One region of the Paenibacillus hubeiensis genome, then DNA from elsewhere that is predicted to be linked to it. Evidence: riboswitches for the same ligand, from Rfam matches in the RefSeq annotation. Region 1 holds a riboswitch; the other holds the start of a gene.
What was found. Region 1 has a riboswitch for FMN ahead of RSX24_RS10630 (DMT family transporter). Riboswitches for the same ligand answer to the same signal wherever they lie in the genome.
Positions count from the first base shown of each region.

Region 2: linked by a shared signal. The riboswitch ahead of ribD (bifunctional diaminohydroxyphosphoribosylaminopyrimidine deaminase/5-amino-6-(5-phosphoribosylamino)uracil reductase RibD) and the one ahead of RSX24_RS10630 (DMT family transporter) in region 1 are both predicted to bind FMN.

Region 1 is NZ_JAVYAE020000003.1:103,443-106,859, reverse strand. It holds gene RSX24_RS10635 (amidase) at 1-1,027, opposite strand, end outside; gene RSX24_RS10630 (DMT family transporter) at 1,218-2,204, opposite strand; FMN riboswitch at 2,353-2,500, opposite strand; gene RSX24_RS10625 (hypothetical protein) at 2,721-3,359, shown strand.
Region 2 is NZ_JAVYAE020000004.1:207,755-211,171, forward strand. It holds gene ribE (riboflavin synthase) at 1-534, opposite strand, end outside; gene ribD (bifunctional diaminohydroxyphosphoribosylaminopyrimidine deaminase/5-amino-6-(5-phosphoribosylamino)uracil reductase RibD) at 559-1,662, opposite strand; FMN riboswitch at 2,034-2,189, opposite strand; gene RSX24_RS14275 (hypothetical protein) at 2,371-3,417, opposite strand, start outside.

The DNA of each region.
Region 1 (3,417 bases):
CTTCGATTTCCATATCTCTTGCGGTCAGCTCACGTCCGATGGAGCGTTCAATGGAGGAAACCATGGCGGCCATTTCTCCACTGTTCATCATGTAGTAGTTTTCGATCAGACGAACGCCGTTGACGGGACTGAGTTTTTCTTCAACGTCGTGGCCTTGCTCTTCGAGCCAGCGAACGAGCTTGTACACCGCTTGTTTGGCTTCTTCGCTGACAGGTGTTCCTACAGGCGAAGCCGTAGTATATGCGATTTTCAGTTTTCGTTGGTGTGGATAGTTCATGTCTGCCTGGTAACTCCCCGGAAAAAGAGGGGCGTGGAACGCCGCTTCCGGCTGGACGACTTGCAGCACATCCAACAGTGCCGCACTGTCGCGCACGGTGCGGGACAAGGCAAAATCGATGGAGGCGCCCTGCCATTGACGGCCTGCGCCTGGACCAACCGGCGTCCGGCCGCGCGTAGGCTTCAGACCGAACAGTCCGCTAAACGCTGCAGGTATGCGGATCGAGCCGCCGCCGTCGCTTGCACCTGCCAGTGGAACCATTCCCGAGGCAACGGCTGCCGCCGCTCCGCCGCTGGAACCGCCTGGCGAGTGCTCCGTGTTCCATGGATTGCGCGTCGGGCCGTGCAGGCTGGGTTCTGTGATGTTTTTCAAGCCGAACTCCGGCGTATTGGTATGCCCGATAATAATAAAACCGGCCTCACGCAGGCGTTGGACGAAATTGGAGCTGCGCACAGCGCGGTGCTCGCTGAACAAACGCGAACCGGAAGTGAGAAGCTCGTTTTCCAAGGATTGCGAAATGTCCTTCAACAAGAGCGGTACGCCGGCAAAAGGTTGTTCCCCCGGCCTTGTCTTGTTGGCTTCCTGCCTTGCGCGTGTCTCATACGTGCGGATCACGGCGTTTAACCGGGGATTGAACTCGTTCAGTCGGGCAAATGCCGCATCCAATAGCTCGTTTGGCGATACTTGCCGCGCACGCACAAGCTCTGCCAAACCGACGGCGTCATAGGATGTATATGGAAATGAAGACATGTGTATCGTTCCTCTCAATATGTATTGGGCTGAGCATGTTCCATAGTCATCGTACCATCAGGTGGACGAAAAGACAAAAGCGCAATGTAATGCGATGCTGCACGTTCAACCATAAAAAAACACTGTTTGCCCAGAAGGAACAAACAGTGTGGATATACAAATCATGCCATTAATGATATGCTATCTTGATTCACTCTGTGCGCAATCTTCGCGCAGCTTCAAGGTTGGTGTTGGATGGCGAACGATCTTGCTGTCTGGAGATGGCGAACAGGGCGATCCAGATCAGGACGAAACCGATGAGCTGCTCCCAAGTAATCAGCGTACGGAAAGCGATCCAGTTCACCAGCACGCCTGCCATCGGAAAGCTCAATTCAGCCAAAGTAGCCACCGATGCCTTGGTCGAAGAGAGACCTTTGTAATACAGCAAAAGACTCAACAATCCAGGCAGCAGCGCTTGGCCCAAAATGTTCAGGATGACCGCAGCCTGGGCACCCGTACCTGAAGGGAAGGACCATGGTGCGCCTTCATTCCAGGTCATGAAGATGAGCAGCGGCAGGGCAACGACGAAACGAAGGGAGGTTACCGTTTCATACCGCGTTTGTCCCAGCATCAGCCGGCCCATAACCGTGGAGCCTCCCCATAGCGCGGCAGCGCCCAGGGACAACAAGCTGCCTGCATGGACCCAGCTGTCCCATCCGGCCGAGGGGAGCGTCAATCCAAAGGTCAGCAAGTAGGTTCCTGCCAGCGCAATGATGAACAACCCGCCAAAGCGGCGCGGCAGCGATTCTTTTAACAGCAGCTTTGCCATCACGATCGCGAACAAGGGCTGCATTTTTTGCAGCAGCAGTACCGTGTTTGGATCATTATGAGTGAGGGCCAGCGTGAATAACACCGTGGCAAGCGCAGAACCGCCCCAGGAAATGAAAATGACGGCAATCCAATGGCGTGCGCGCAGATTTTTCAGGTCGGCCCTGAATTTCCAAAGTACGGGAAGGGCGATCAGGCTTACAATGATATGTTCCACCAGGACGATCTGGGTGGAGGTCATCGTTTCGAGCAAAAGAATGCGGAAAAGAGGGTCGACGCCCCAGAGGGCAGCGCCAAGCACAACCAACCAGAATCCGGTGTTGCCTCGTTGCTTGGTCGGAACGTTTGATGCAGTTTGATGGTTTTCCATATTCAGGACTCCTTCGTCAGAACACGGAATCTTCAGTTGGCAGATTCGACAAAAGCCCCCGTTTCGGCGTACGCCAAATAACGGGGGCTCACACGCATGAATATGGCGTCGGGAAAAAAGGCGTTCCCGAGAACGGCCGTATTCATGTGTTGATCTTCTCTCATCCGGACTATACCGTCGGCCCTGGAGTCGCACCAGGTCAGTCGCTGTCCAAAACTGGTCAAACAGCGAGTCGCGGGCTGGTTCCGAAGAACATCACCGCCGGTTGGGAATTGCACCCTACCCCGAAGATCCTATTCGATTGGTTTATAGGTTCGTTACACAAGCTGTAACATCAATAGATTCATCTTAAATGTGAAAGCGCTAGCAGTGCAAGAGTTTTTGCGAAATAAATATTTAATTTCCATAAGAATAATCGGAATAATACGCTGGAATATCGTCAAATCGTTGAAAGGTGCTTTAGACGAGCATAAACGTTCGTTTAAGAAATAATTCGGAGCTTAAGGGGTTGCTGAAATGGAAGTCGTAGGTATTTTGGGAGTCGTACATGATGAAGAGCTGCGAGTGCAGCACCATTTAACACTTGAAACCATAGAAAGGTTAATTGTTGATTTTGATCCGGATGTAATCTGCGGCGAGGTTTTGCCATCCAGTTTCGAGAAATACAAAAAGGAGCCTGCAAATAGAGGGTACTGGGGCGAACCCCCAAGCGAATATTACGACCTGATCTTTCCGTTATGCGAAGAAAAAAAGATCAAGTTTGTTCCCGTGGATTGGGTGGAACTTGATATTTGGAACGATTTCGATCCTTTGCGAAGCTATACCGGGCCCGAAAAAGAACGGTTGGAGAATGAATTGGATCATTGGTGGCACAAACAGCTTGCGGCTTCCGGTAAGGGTGCTATTCCATTTAATACGGAAGCATTCGACCATGTGACCCGACTGAAATATCAGTGGCTGAAAAGGTTGGATCCAAAAGCGCATGCCATACGATGGGAATGTCGGCATGATATCATGCTTCAACGAATCATAAACGCAATCAAAGACAATGCGGATGCACGTATGTTGTGTATTGTGGGTGCCGATCATAATCATGCTTTGTATGAGGGACTCATGCCGTTGAATCATATACAGCTTATCTATCCATTGAAATAATGGTTATCCCATGGATTGAACTGATCTTATTATTGGACGGGTATTCATTCCATGATTG
Region 2 (3,417 bases), on a different contig from region 1:
GGAGTCGCCCGTTTTTTTGTAATTCAACACCGTCTCCCCGATGGTATGGGGAATGATCGACACCGTAAAAGACGTTTGCATCGTCTGAACCACCGTCAGGCTGATCCCGTCCAAAGTGACGGAACCCTTCGGAATCAAATATTTGAACAATCCTGGATCATCCGGATGAATTTCGAATACAACCGCATTCTGATCGCGCGTCATTCGGACAATCGTACCCGTACCGTCCACATGGCCCTGCACGATATGGCCTCCGAAACGTCCCCCCGATTGCATGGCCCGTTCCAGGTTGACCCTGCTGCCGGACTGGAGCTTATCCAGGTTGGTGTGACGGTACGTTTCCGGCATGACGTCAGCGGTAAAACCTCCGCCTTCAAGCGTTGTCGCAGTCAGGCATACGCCGTTAACGGCAACGCTGTCGCCGATTTTCAGGTCATCCATAATGAGGGAAGCGCCAACGTTCAGCACCATCGCTTCGCCTTTTCGACCGATCCGTCGGATGTGGCCGACTTCTTCCACCAAGCCGGTAAACATGCTGCGGCCTCCTTCCTGATTACGTTATTCAGCCCAGACCGGAATTCCGCCGATGCTGATATTATCCCCCACTTGCTCGATTTCCAATTGGCACAGCTGGATCGCCTGGCTCATACGCTCGACGCCCTCGAAGCGGAAGCTTCCTGGCGTGTCGTATCCGCCAACGATTTTGGGGGCAATGAACATGAGCAGCCGATCCACCAGTTTAGCCTCTAACATCGCACCATTCAGCGTGCCGCCGCCTTCAAGCAAAATCGAACCGATCTCCCGTTCTCCGAGCTTGCTGAGCGCGTTCAACAGATCCACACGCGGCCCGGGCCCGCAGCGAATGATCTCCACGCCATAAGCTTCAAGCCGTTCGGCCGCTTCTTGACTTGCTTCATCGGTTGTCAGTACCCAGGTCGGCGCCAATCCATCCTTTACCAATTTGGAAGTCAAAGGAAGACGCAATTTCGAGTCAACCACGATCCGTACCGGGTTGATCCCTTCCACCTGCAAGCGTGTCGTCAGTTCCGGGTCGTCTGCGATCACCGTATCGACGCCGACCATGATGCCTTGATGACGGTGGCGGAGGGCGTGAACGATCTCACGCGCGGATTCATTGGAAATCCATTTGCTGTCCCCGCTGCGGGTTGCGATTTTTCCATCCAGCGTGGAAGCGGTTTTTAACGTGACAAACGGCAATCCTGTCGTAATATATTTGATGAATTTTTCGTTCAGTCGTCTTCCACGCTCGCGCAGAACCCCGACCTCTACTTCAATGCCCTGCTGGCGAAGCATGGATATGCCTCTGCCGGATACTTGCGGATTCGGATCTTCGCAGCATACTACGACTCGTTTCACCTTTTCATGAATGAGTCGTTCGCTGCACGGCGGAGTTTTGCCATAATGGCTGCACGGCTCCAACGTGACGTAAACGGTACTTCCTTCCGCATCGCTGCCAGCCATATTCAGCGCATGAACCTCCGCATGGCCCGTGCCGCGCTTCAGATGACTTCCGAGACCGACTACGCGGCCGTCTTTCACAACGACACAACCTACAACCGGGTTGATTCCCGTCTGTCCTTGCGCCCGTTCTGCCATATCCAGTGCAAGCGCCATATAAAATTCGTCGTTAATCATTTCCAAGTCAGTTCACCCCGCTATGTCTAATATGTCAGGAATAGCCTGTTCAATGAGGCTGCGTTCAGCCAATCATGCAAAATCCAAAAAATCCCCATCGAACAGTCTGTTCAATGGGGATGATGAGAGATCCGCTGCTGCTAGCGGATGGAACGTTGATACATGGGTACCCGAAAACAAAGGCTCTGCGGATTCAAGCAAGTGAAAATCAACACATGCCCAAAGATAGAATCCCCGTCAAAGCTGCAGTGATTTCTCTAAAGTCATTTCGCATATGGTTGAAGGCAGCACAAGAAAAATTCTCGTAACTGTCTGCATTTTCGCATAACGAACAGTACCATGCGCAACATTTTGCCAAACGCGGCCATAGGCCGCATCCGCTCCTTCTCCCATCCAGACTATACTGTCGGTTCTGGAATCGCACCAGATCAGCCGTCTGCCTTGGCAAACGGGTCACGGACTTTGCAGCATTCATCATTGTGGTGCGCTGCATCACCGCCGGTAGGGAATTGCACCCTGCCCCGAAGGAATGTTGTTTTGTTAATTTGGATGTTAGCACTTTAACGGTAAAAAATCAATCGTTTTTTATTCCTTTTTGTCATATACTAACTTTTAATAAGCAATGAATACTGGCAGGACATTTAGCCGTTACCAGATTGTGGCTCCTTTCCTTCCTCTATTGCGGTCCATTCAACCTCTGAGATGAGCGACAGTTTAAATTTCAGGAAAACACCAGCTTGCCAAATGTTTCAAATCTTTTGCGCGTTGAAAAGGAACGCGTTCAGGCTCCGGCATCCGAGATGCCGGGCACGGCACATCCCTTGCCACCCGTCTGACCCAGCTTGTCGAATCCAGCGCACTTACCAGGCTTTGCCAACGCCCATCCCTTCTCGGACGAAACGACAAGCTTAATTCTGCTTTGGGAGGCATCTCCTCGTAGATCCCGTCCAAATATTCGACCTTGACCCGCTTGTCCTCAATTTGATGGCAATACACCGTGATCCACAATCCTTCCCTGACGCGAATGGCGTATACATCCCCTGCCTTGGCTTCTCCTTTTCCGGCATCTGGGGAGGCTTTGGGGACGCTAGTCCGAGCCGCCCTTTTGTGCTCGAACGCTCCAACCACCGTTTCCTTAACGCCAGGGTCCTGTTCGGGCCTTTCCTCAAAAGATATATCAGTAAGATCAAACCCTTCAAAAAGCTTTGCCAAAACACGTTCGTTGATTCCGATGGAGGAATCCCACCACGCCAGCGGGGCCTGGACTTCAACCCGAATGTTGGGCCGCTGGTCGCGCTTGACATAGGTCGTAAATTCCGTGGCCATTCCAGGGTAGTCCTTCGTATCCAGTATACCGATCAGCGCCAGCGTCTCGAGCAGGTCACGGTAAGCGTACTCGCTGCGCGTAGGCAGAAGGCGTTCCTTTTTAAGCGCTTGCGCCGCTTTGCTGTAGCGTGTTTTGGGAGGCAGCGAGCGAAGTACGGTCAGTATGGCACGAAACGTCCAGCGATCATAATCGTTGGGTGCCGGAATCTGATCTTCCTCAGCAATTTGTTCCAGTGCCAGCACGTGCCCGAATAGATTGCCGTCCAGCGGCGTTCCATTGGTCATGCGCCAATACCATTGCAGACTTGTATCCGTTGCCTCATTCACATTCAATCCGCAAATTTGGCAAATGCTTGAGGACGGATAGGGGGTATATTCATGTTCCGGAACTCCGTCCGCGAGCAGCTTCCCCGTTAGCAGCGAACGCCAAATGAA